2 linked regions of the Prochlorococcus marinus str. MIT 9313 genome follow. The protein of the gene in region 1 binds, or shares a complex with, the protein of each later gene. Links are inferred from orthologs where the notes say so. Each region holds a gene or a part of one and is shown on either strand. Other genes may lie near its edges.

Region 1 (3,262 bases):
TGATTTCAAGTCGCCGCAATCCTCTGGTGCGGAGATTGAAATTCCTCGCTAGCAGCGAAGGTCGTCAAGAGCAGGCTTTGTTGCTGCTTGAGGGAACCCACCTGCTTCAGGAAGTGTTGCGAACCACACACCGTCCTAAAGAGATTGTGGCGACCAACTTTTGGCTGGAGCGTCATGGGGATCTTGTGCAGGCTTTGCCTGCAGAAACCTTGATTCATCAGGTCACCCCAAGTGTTTTGGAGGCTTCGTTGACGACAGTCAGCCCAGATGGTGTCGCCAGCCTTGTGCCCCTTGACTCTCTTCCGCAGGCTGTTAATCAAGCCAAGTTTGTGTTGGCTTTGGATCGGCTGCAGGATCCTGGCAACCTTGGCACCTTGCTGCGAACAGCCTTGGCGGCAGAGGTGGAGGCGGTTTGGCTTGCGTCCGGGGCGGATCCCCTTAGCCCAAAAGTGTTGAGGGCTTCGGCGGGGGCCATCCTGCAGTTGCCCTATCAGCGCTTCGGGTCATCAGGGCAGGAGGCCGTGGAGCAGTTGGCTGAGCAGCTTGAATGGGCTGCTAGTCACGGTTTACAGGTCGTGGCCACCATGGTGCCGGGCTCTTCTGCAGCCCATTCTTGTTTGCCTTATTGGCAGCTGGACTGGAGAAAACCGACTGTGTTGGTGCTGGGCAATGAGGGATCCGGCCTGCATCCGCGTCTGCAGGCGTGTTGTACTGATTGCGTGACCTTGCCGCATAGCGCAGCAGTTGAGTCGCTCAATGTGGCGGCGGTGGCGGTGCCACTACTGCTTGAGCGGCGACGAGCCACAATGACCTTCTCCACGCAGTAGTTCGGGTGAGCGAAGCCAGTTTCGACTTCGATGTGATCGTGATCGGTGCGGGTTACGGCGGTTTTGATGCCGCCAAGCATGCCGCTGATGATGGCCTCAAGGTGGCGATTGTGGAATCAGGTGAGATGGGCGGCACTTGCGTGAATCGAGGCTGTGTGCCCTCTAAGGCATTGCTTGCTGCTAGTGGAAGGGTGCGTGAGCTGGCTGATGCTGAACACCTATCTGGTTTCGGGATCCATGCTGCACCGGTGCGTTTTGAACGCCAGAAGATTGCTGACCATGCCAACCAGTTGGTGGCCACGATTCGTAGCAACCTCACCAAAACGCTGCAGCGGGCTGGTGTCACGATCCTGCGTGGCCATGGACGATTGGAGGGAAGCCAGCGAATTGGCTTGAGAGAGAAAAGTGGAGTGGATCGGCTGCTCACTGCCAGGGATGTGATCCTTGCCACAGGCTCTGATCCATTTGTGCCCCCTGGGATTGAAACCGATGGACGCACGGTTTTTACCAGTGATGAAGCCGTGAATTTGGAATGGCTGCCGCGTTGGATTGCAATTATCGGCAGTGGTTATATCGGCCTTGAATTTGCCGATGTTTATACGGCTCTCGGCTGTGAAGTCACGATGATTGAGGCGTTGGATCGGGTCATGCCAACCTTTGACCCCGACATCACCAAGATGGCAGCTCGGCATTTGATTGAAGGACGTGACATCGATGCACGTGCTGGTGTGCTGGCTAGCAAGGTGATCCCTGGCTGCCCGGTAAGGATCGAACTGGCGGAGATGAAAAGCCGTGAGCTGGTGGATAGCTTGGAGGTGGATGCGGTGCTCGTCGCTACTGGTCGGGTGCCAAGTAGCAAGGGGCTCAATCTTGAGTCGGTTGGTGTGGAGACCAATCGTGGCTTTGTGCCGATTGACGACAGCATGCGGGTATTGGTCAACGGAAAGCCGCTGCCTCATCTTTGGGCCGTCGGTGATGTCACTGGCAAGCTGATGTTGGCCCATACAGCCGCAGCACAGGGCACGCTGGCTGTTGACAACATTCAGGGACACTCCCGCACGATTGATTACCGCAGTATTCCAGCCGCAACCTTCACTCATCCGGAGATCAGTTCAGTGGGGTTGAGTGAAGCTGATGCCAAAGATCTTGCCGCCAAGGATGGGTTTGAGTTGGGGAGTGTGCGCAGCTATTTCAAGGCCAATTCCAAAGCACTAGCAGAGCTGGAGAGTGATGGATTGATGAAGTTGTTGTTCCGCAAAGACAATGGTGAAGTTCTTGGTGCTCATATCTATGGATTGCACGCCGCCGATTTGATCCAGGAGGTAGCCAATGCGGTGGCACGACGTCAGAGCGTTGCTCAATTGGCCACTGAAGTGCATACCCATCCCACCCTGAGTGAAGTGGTGGAAGTGGCCTATAAACAGGCGGCCAAACAGCTGGCTAAGGCGGTTGTTGCATCGGCCAGTGCTTCCTAGGCCGCTGTTCTTCAAGCAGGTCTTAGCCCTGCGGTTCACTGTTTTTAATTGCACTATCACCCGATGGAGATCCGCAGACGTCCGCCCAATCCAAGTGTCAAGGTGGCGCATTTGCAGTACGCCATTCCTCACGCCGATGCTGAGCCGCGCCACATTCTTGAGAAGATTGTTTGGGAGAAGGACCGTGAAGTTGAGACGGCAAGACAGCGTGTACCCCTAGAGACGCTTAAATCTCAGATCGCAGACTTGCCCATCCCTCGAGATTTCATTGCAGCCTTGCGTCAGGCTTCGCGAGCTCCGGCAGTGATTGCTGAAGTGAAGAAGGCCAGCCCAAGTCAAGGTGTGATCCGTGCGGACTTTGACCCTGTTTTGATCGCCAATGCCTATGCGGAAGGTGGTGCTAGTTGCTTGTCTGTGCTGACCGATAAGAGCTTCTTCCAGGGTGGATTTGAGGTGCTTGTTGAGGTGCGGCAGACGGTTGGGCTACCACTGCTATGTAAGGACTTCATCCTGACGCCATATCAGCTTTATCAGGCGCGTGCTGCAGGTGCAGATGCTGCCTTGTTGATTGTGGCGATCCTCTCTGATCAGGACCTGACGTATTTGAGCAAGGTGGCCAACAGTCTTGGACTCAATGTCTTAGTGGAAGTGCATGATGCTGAGGAACTTGAACGGGTTCTCAACCTTGGTGGTTTCCCACTGATTGGTATCAATAATCGTGATCTCACCACCTTTGAGACAGACCTTGAAACCACTGAAACACTGAGCCAGCAATTCGCTACTCGATTGCAGCAGCAGGGTGTCTTGTTGGTGAGTGAATCGGGCTTGTTTAACCGCGCTGATTTGGACAGGGTTCAGGCAGTAGGCGCTGAAGCTGTGTTGGTAGGAGAAGCCCTGATGCGTCAGTCGGATGTTTGTGCTGGCTTACAGCAGCTGATGATTGGAGACGAAGGAACGAGC
Region 2 (3,312 bases), 130 kb from region 1 along the record:
CTAAGTGCCCAGGGGTGTCTTCTGGTTAAGTGGCGAATCAGTCTTATCAGCATTTAAGCTTTGGCAAGAATGACCAATTGTTTTTGAGCTTAGCAAGCTAGACTCTTGCGATCCTCGCCGTTACACTCTAGCATTTCTATCATGCTGTGCATTAACGACTTATTCTTGTGTCTAATCTAACTGAGCAAACAGGTTCTAGAGCTTTTAAAAATATAGCTAGTAGCATTAAAAGGTAGATTTGTGACAGCTTTCATATGGCCACTAATTTTACATCTGATTGCATAGATTCTTGCGCGATTGGCTTGAGATGATGATTGTTGGCTATCTCCAGCAGTCAACTTATGCAGTACATCTCCGGCGATCCAGGAGCATAATTCTATTAGGTTGACAAATAAAAACTTCGCCCCCAGCGGTGGCGCTGAAACATTGCATTAATATAATACTAGAAATCCCTGCAGCCTTTCTGAATCAATCAGCTTTTGGAGAATGATGTGTTCATTCTTGCATGGCTTTTGAGTATTTGCCTATCCCTAATGCTCGTTCGCAATCCATGATTCTGTCGAATGCATCACCGATAGCGTAATCAGTTTTCTCGCCCTGCTCTTCCAGTTTCTTGATTTTTTTCTCTAGTTCAAGCAGAGGGTTTTGCGCCTTGATGCTTTCAGTGAGGCCATGACTTTTGGCTTCAGGCTCTAAGGCAGCATGATTGAAAAGGATCGATCCATCTGATTGCAGATATAACGTTGCCAATTGTTCCAGAACCTTTGTGTATTTTTCACCCTTCTGCTTACAGCGTGATCTGAATGCATCCAGCAAATCGGGATGAAAGTTTGCCGAGAATTGCCCTGCTCTCACGATCGACTTACTCTGTATGGGCAAATTTAACAGGCTTGCCTATACATAGCGGCTCTTTTGTATAGGCGAGGCTGCCGCGAGGGATCCTTCGCTTTAAAATTTTGATTGATCAACCTCAGCCAACTCCTGATATTTGCCTTAGGAACGTTGCAACGAGGTTTGAGCACCCCTCAAAATTCAAGTCGAGGACAGGACTATCGCAACTCACGACATTTTCATGCCTGCTCTGAGCTCAACGATGACGGAGGGCAAGATCGTTGAGTGGCTTAAGCAACCTGGCGACAAGGTTGGGCGTGGTGAGTCGGTGCTTGTGGTGGAGTCAGATAAAGCGGATATGGATGTGGAGTCATTTCAAGATGGCTACTTGGCCGCGGTCTTGATGCCTGCTGGTTGTTCGGCTCCAGTGGGCGAAACGATTGGTTTGATCGTTGAAAGTGAGGCCGAAATCGCGGCTGTTCAGGCCAATGCCCCTGCTGCGCCAGCGTCTGATCCTGCCCCTCTCAAGACTGCTGCAAAAGTTGTCGATGACCCTGCCCCAGCATCTACTCCAGCGCCCGTCGTGGAGAGTCCCCCCGTTGCTGCTCCGCCGCCTGTTGCCAGCCAAGCAGTAGACACTGACAAACGCATCGTTGCTTCACCGCGGGCTAAAAAACTTGCTGCGCAGATGGGTGTTGATCTGGCCAAGTTGAGGGGTAGCGGACCCCATGGCCGTATCCAGGCTGAAGACGTGCAGCTGGCTGCAGGTCAGCCGATCAGTGTGCCTCAGCTTGCTGAAGGAAACGCTTCTTTCGCAACGACGCATGCAACTTCTGCAGGCGTTGCTCATGCAGTGTCATCTCCTGTAGGTCAGAGCTTTGGGGCCCCGGGAGAAACCGCAGCCTTCAACAACCTCCAACAAGCGGTCAACCGCAATATGGAGGCCAGTTTGGCCTTCCCCTGCTTCAGGGTTGGCTACACGATCACGACTGATCAGTTGGATGCTTTTTACAAGCAGGTGAAGCCTAAGGGCGTCACGATGACAGCCCTTCTGGCCAAAGCCGTGGCCTTGACGCTAGTGCGTCATCCCCAGGTGAATGCTGCTTACAGCACCGCTGGGATGGTGTATCCAGAGCAGGTGAATGTTGCTGTTGCAGTGGCGATGGACGATGGCGGTCTGATTACACCGGTTTTGCAGAATGCTGATCGCACCGATCTCTATGAGATGTCGCGGCAGTGGGCAGATCTTGTGAAGCGGTCACGCAGCAAGCAGTTGCAACCCGAGGAATACAGCACTGGTACTTTCACCCTTTCCAATCTGGGCATGTTTGGCGTGGACCGCTTTGATGCAATCTTGCCCCCTGGCACTGGCGCAATTTTGGCGGTAGCTGCATCGCGGCCTGCTGTGGTGGCTGGAAAGGATGGCTCGATTGCGGTCAAGCGCCAGATGCAGGTGAACCTCACTGCCGACCATCGCGTGATTTATGGCGCCGATGGGGCCGCCTTCCTCAAGGATCTGGCAGAGCTGATTGAGACGCGGGTAGAGAGTTTGGCGCTCTAAACAGGATTCAGATCCAGGTTTGACAATCTTTTGCCGCTCGCCAAAAAGTGATAGCGAGCGGCCTTGATTTCATTCAGGACGCCTAACCACACCAAGTAGAGGGTTCTTGACTGGACCGGCGACCCCGTAGGTCACCACGAATCCTTGACCACCAGCAAAGGTCGATGTTCGACCTAAATAGCTCTTGTTGATGACGGCATTTTCGTCGTACCAGTTGTTCGCACTCCAGATATTGCCGGCATCATCGATAATTACATCGGTGTTCATTTGAATAACACCACTCTGATAATCATGAATCACATCACCTGTCGTTTTACCTTCAGGGCAATTTGATGTATTGGCTCCACAGATATGCATCAAACTGCTACCAAAAAGATTTGCAACCCATACATTGTCATTGCCATCGATGCTTACACCCCAGGGAATATAGACATCTCCTTTTGCAATGTCTGATTTGATCATCTTCAAATCAGGTGAGATCAGTGCAATCATTCCAGAGCTTGTTTGCTGCGGATTTGCTTTTGCATATTCAAGCCCTTGCATGAATTCCTGCATGATTGTTGTTGGGCGTGGAGGTGCCTTGCTGACCCCAGGAGGTAAAACTAGCGTTGCTGAATCAGTTTGCTGGGCGACCCAAGCATTGCCTTTGGAATCGATTGCCACACCTCTTGCTCCTAAAGCGATATCAATTGTTTTCACTGCCTCAGGGTTTTCTCCAGGGAAGATGGTGAGTTTATTGTTGTAGCTGCTGGTTACCCAGACTCTATTTTGCTGGTCAACAGCAATGCCGAAAGGAGCTTGTAATCCTTTGATTGTTAATCGCTCGCCATTCTTATAGTCACCATCGGGGAAACGAATCATGTGATCCTTGGTGTTATCTGCAATCCATACATCTCCATTCGCGGCGGTTGTTACTGCTT

Evidence for each region.
Region 2: the proteins of lpdA (region 1) and AKG35_RS01160 are in contact, whole or in part, in a crystal structure (PDB 1EBD), measured with the Geobacillus stearothermophilus proteins. The link is inferred for Prochlorococcus marinus str. MIT 9313 from one-to-one orthologs. Residues at the interface, in WP_049624544.1 of Geobacillus stearothermophilus: Pro340, Ser341, Asp344, Tyr345, Arg403, Asp406, Val408, Glu431, Ala432, Gly433, Asp438; in WP_033016211.1 of Geobacillus stearothermophilus: Ile130, Ala131, Met132, Pro133, Arg136, Arg140, Glu141, Asn155, Arg157.

The regions. Positions count from the first base shown.
Region 1 is NC_005071.1:381,329-384,590, forward strand. The notes cover bases 126-3,067. They hold lpdA (dihydrolipoyl dehydrogenase), read left to right. Parts: upstream 126-832; coding sequence 833-2,302; downstream 2,303-3,067. Other genes in these bases: AKG35_RS01785 (TrmH family RNA methyltransferase), read left to right, coding at 126-827; trpC (indole-3-glycerol phosphate synthase TrpC), read left to right, coding at 2,366-3,067. Also shown: more of AKG35_RS01785, read left to right, coding at 1-125; more of trpC, read left to right, coding at 3,068-3,262. UniProt on the Escherichia coli protein: Lipoamide dehydrogenase is a component of the glycine cleavage system as well as of the alpha-ketoacid dehydrogenase complexes.
Region 2 is NC_005071.1:249,735-253,046, forward strand. Bases 241-3,232 are described here. They hold AKG35_RS01160 (dihydrolipoamide acetyltransferase family protein), read left to right. Parts: upstream 241-1,072; coding sequence 1,073-2,392; downstream 2,393-3,232. Other genes in these bases: AKG35_RS01155 (hypothetical protein), read right to left, coding at 496-855; AKG35_RS01165 (Vgb family protein), read right to left, coding at 2,462-3,232. Also shown: more of AKG35_RS01165, read right to left, coding at 3,233-3,312.